2 regions of the Vibrio diabolicus genome follow, and region 2 is predicted to be linked to the other one. Evidence: predicted binding sites of a transcription regulator. Region 2 holds the regulator's gene; the other holds the start of a gene.
What was found. The regulator PurR, encoded in region 2, represses purine synthesis genes. The targets are predictions, from matches to a motif close to TNANGNAAACGTTTNCNTNA.
Positions count from the first base shown of each region.

Region 1: folD (bifunctional methylenetetrahydrofolate dehydrogenase/methenyltetrahydrofolate cyclohydrolase FolD) is a predicted target of PurR. The motif match lies at 1,337-1,356, and genes of this name have one in related genera.

Region 1 covers NZ_CP042451.1:2,302,474-2,304,677, reverse strand. The annotation lists gene FR741_RS10920 (NupC/NupG family nucleoside CNT transporter) at 1-339, shown strand, start outside; gene folD (bifunctional methylenetetrahydrofolate dehydrogenase/methenyltetrahydrofolate cyclohydrolase FolD) at 407-1,267, opposite strand; tRNA gene FR741_RS10910 (tRNA-Arg) at 1,471-1,547, shown strand; gene FR741_RS10905 (membrane lipoprotein lipid attachment site-containing protein) at 1,657-2,204, shown strand, end outside.
Region 2 covers NZ_CP042451.1:2,139,946-2,142,149, reverse strand. The annotation lists gene FR741_RS10190 (TfoX/Sxy family DNA transformation protein) at 1-234, opposite strand, end outside; cyclic di-GMP riboswitch class I at 351-440, opposite strand; gene purR (HTH-type transcriptional repressor PurR) at 726-1,730, opposite strand; gene torD (molecular chaperone TorD) at 2,199-2,204, opposite strand, start outside.

The DNA.
Region 1 (2,204 bases), 160 kb from region 2:
GTATTCGCACCTGTCGCTTGGTTATTAGGTGTACCATGGCAAGAAGCAACCACAGCAGGCTCGCTGATTGGTAATAAGATTGTGGTGAATGAGTTCGTCGCTTTCATCCAGCTTGCAGAAGTGAAATCTCAACTTAGTGAACACTCACAAGCAATCGTGACGTTTGCTTTGTGTGGCTTTGCAAACATCTCAAGCATGGCGATGCTGATTGGTGGGTTGGGCTCATTGGTACCTGAAAAGCGTGCATTTGTTTCTAAACATGGTTTCCGTGCGATTATCGCTGGTGTCATGGCGAACTTAATGAGCGCTTCGATTGCGGGCGTGATTTTAAGCCTGTAATTGAAAGAGATACCTAAAATTAGCAAAAAGGCCCCTTGCGGAGCCTTTTTCGTATCTGAAGTTTACGTTATTTGTCTGTGTGGAACTGCTCGCAAGCGAGCATCGTGTTCTCAATTAAGCTTGCGACGGTCATTGGGCCAACACCACCAGGGACAGGAGTAATAAAGCTCGCACTTTCACGTGCTTTATCGTATTCCACGTCGCCAACTAGCTTGCCTGAATCAAGACGGTTAATGCCGACATCGATAACCACTGCACCTTTCTTAATCCACTCTCCAGGGATGAAGTTTGGCTTACCAACCGCAACTACGACAACGTCAGCTTGACGCACATGACTCTCTAGGTCTTTGGTAAAACGGTGACATGTTGTCGTTGTACAGCCCGCAAGCAGCAGCTCAAGTGTCATAGGACGGCCAACAATGTTTGATGCACCAACCACAACAGCATGTTTGCCACGAAGCTCTATGTTGTAACGGTCTAGTAGGGTAATGATGCCCTTTGGCGTGCAAGAGCGAAGCTTTGGAATACGTTGTGCAAGACGACCAACGTTGTAAGGGTGGAAGCCATCCACGTCTTTCTCTGGGTGAATGCGCTCTAAAACATGTGTTGTGTCGATGCCCGCAGGAAGGGGTAATTGCACTAGAATGCCGTCAATTTCATCATCGTTGTTTAATTCATCAATCAGCGCTAGTAACTCTTCTTCTGAGCTAGACGCAGGAAGGTCAAAAGACTTAGAAACAAACCCAACTTCTTCACATGCGCGGCGTTTGCTACCGACATAAACCTGAGAAGCAGGATCTTCACCAACTAGAACCACTGCTAAACCAGGAGCACGTAGCCCAGCTTCAACACGTGCTTTAACACGTGCAGCCACTTCGGAGCGAACAGTTTGGGAAATGAGAGTTCCGTCTATATTTTGAGCAGTCATGACTTTCCTTATAAATTAAGAAGGCAAATTATCTGCGGCGCATTGTCGCAGAATTTCTTATTAACATCCATACGCAAACGTTTGCTTTGTGGTGTTTTTGAACATTAAGCGTTTTGATGGACTTTTTTTAGGCATTCAGATCAGAATGTTATGAAAACCCGTTGATTTACCCGTTTGAACTCGTATAATCCTGTCCCTGTAGCGCGCCCTTAGCTCAGCTGGATAGAGCACGTCCCTTCTAAGGATGTGGTCATTGGTTCGAATCCAATAGGGCGTGCCATTTATTCAAAAGCCCCGATAACTCTTTGAGTTGTCGGGGCTTTGTCGATCTTGTCTCAAATGTATTAACTTAGCTCTGTTACATGAGCTTTATTTTGATGCTTAAACTCATGAAAAAAATAATTTTTACTGCATTGATTGTTACTCTTTTAAGTGGGTGTGTCACACGCAAAGTTCGTGTTTTACCCCAAGCTATAAATATTACCCCAATTACTGATATTGCAATTAAAAACCTTAATTGCAGAATGGTTGACTCTTACACGATCGAGGATGTTCATCCAAACAATGTAGATCGTATACTTAAGAATCAAACTTACGCATCTGGTGGAAACCGGTACCATATCGCAACTGTTCTAGATACTAGCCGTGGACGCCCATCTAGTGTTGTTGCGGAGCTTTATGACTGCCAGGTTGCCAAAATCAGTTTAGAAGCTGAGAAAGTTAAATTACTACCTGGTGCAAATGAAGTTCAACCCATCTCGTTTGCAGAAGTCGAAAACAATGAGTGCAAAGTGATTGGAAACAAAGTTGTATCAGAAAGCCAGAAAGGCTCTCTTTTTGATGAGTTGTCTAACCAAGTCTACATGGCGGGTGGTAATCGATATCATGTGACTAATATTATTGAGTCTGAAGGACAAACTCCAACATCTGTTTCTGC
Region 2 (2,204 bases):
GTACTTAGTAACGACTGGGAAGCCACGTTTTTTATAAACGTAAGGCTTTAGCCCTTGTTTCTCGAAGTCAGATGAAGTTTGTTGGTCTGCTCTTATATGAAGCTGATTATTTACAACTAGTGCAAACATTGTTTCATCAGCGAATAGTCCGAAGCCACCAAACATTGAGCGCGACTTGATATTACCAAGTGCCTCAAATAGCTTCATAGAGTCTTTGAGTATCGGTTTATCCATGTTTTGTTATCTCGGTGTAATTAATATTACGCCACCAAAAGTCAGGTCCGAGAGAGTAGCAAACATGCGCAAAAGCAATGTCATTACAGGGTAAAGTCATCGCTTGCACACTTGCCATCGGTAACCCCGCTACCTTCCATATAGTACTATGGTTCAGGCCGGAGGCTTTGCGTCCCACCCTTTCGAATGGTTTGCCCTGTGCGTGACAGAATGAGCATACTTCGTATATTGAATTAACATCACGTTTTACCCGTAAAAGTGTGATTTTGGTTCAATAAAAAGTGTCGACAAGCGCATATTTGTGCATATTTGAGAATAAGGCGGGATGATCTCGAGGTTGTGAGCGAGTGTGATTTACCTACATATAAAACAGAGACTTAGAGATTCGAGATTTTTTGTCTAACAAACCTAAGTCAGGGAAAAGTTATTTAGATACAAAAAATAAGCGCCCTTTTAGAGCGCTTATTTGACATCGTTATATTTGGCGAATTTTAGTTCATTTTCTTCACGGTGTTTCGAATTACAAGCTCAGGTTGCATTTCGAAAATTCGCTTTTCGTGTTCTTTATCTTTGATTCGCTCAAGTAGGATCTCGAACGCATTTTTACCCACACGACGTTTAGGTTGGTGGATAGTGGTTAACGGTGGAGAGAAGTATTCCGCAAGCTCGATGTTGTCGTAGCCGATCACTGAAATATCATCAGGAACTTTGATACCGTTTTGTTGTAGGCGGCTCATTAAGCCCAAAGCCATTGTGTCGTTAAAACAGAATACCGCTGTCGGACGTTTGTCCATTGCTGTAATTTTATCTGCGACTAAGACGGCCGTATCACATTCAAAGTTACCTTCAAGGATCCAATCTTCATTTACAGCTAGGTTTGCTTCGCTCATCGCGCGACGGAAACCTGCAATGCGCTCTTGGCAAGCAAGTTTTTCAAAATGACCGCTTAGACAAGCAATATCAGTATGGCCATTGTCGATCAGATGTTTGGTTGCGATGTAGCCACCTTCTTCTGAGTTATCCATGATCTTGTCCGCTTGTGAGCTTTCTGGACCCCAATCCATGACCACTTTAGGAATGTCGGCATGACGGTCAAGCATCTCTTTAAGCTCTTCGGTTAAGTCAGAACACATCACTAGGATGCCATCAACACGTTTTTCAGCCAGCATACGGATGTAATCGCGTTGTTTTTCGTAAATCCCACCCGTATTACACAGAATCAGAGTGTAGCCTTGGCGGTAACAGTAGCTCTCAACCCCGTCAATCACTTCTGAGAAGAATAGGTTGGTTGACTGCGTTACTAACATGCCAATAGTACGAGTTGAGTTGCACTTTAGGCTGCGTGCAACCGCACTTGGCGCGTAATTCAACTCGTCCACGGCTTTCATTACTTTTTCTTGCGTTGCTTCTGCAACGAAACGCGTTTTATTGATAACGTGCGAAACTGTCGTAGTGGAAACGCCGGCTAAGCGAGCAACGTCTTTTATAGTGGCCATAAATGGTGTCCTGTATCGAGCTACTGAAATATGTCGTGTTGGATGTACCTGATGCTCTAATGGTTTTACACCCAGCAATCTAAGGTTGGCGCTAAGTGTTTCGGCAGCGGTTGGTCCAAGCACGACAAAAGGGTACGTAGCAGCATCGGTCGATGAATTTTATCTTTTTTCTATCTGATGAGAAATTGCCATCAACCTGTTAAAAAACACAAAAACCGCTATATTTCAGCGGTTTACATATAAATCATATTTAATCGTTTGCGCTCACATTTTAGCCCTATGTGGACTGACTAGCAATGTTTTCAGCAAGAGATTTGTGTATTTGAAGTCACATTTTGACTGCTAAATAACCAAGCGTCTTTGAGCTAAGTTAAGGCAAACGAATAATATACCCAACTTACTTACATTCAGTTATTTCAGGTATACAGGAAGCCCGATAGGCGGGCTCCTTAAAAAAATAGGCGGCAATTATTC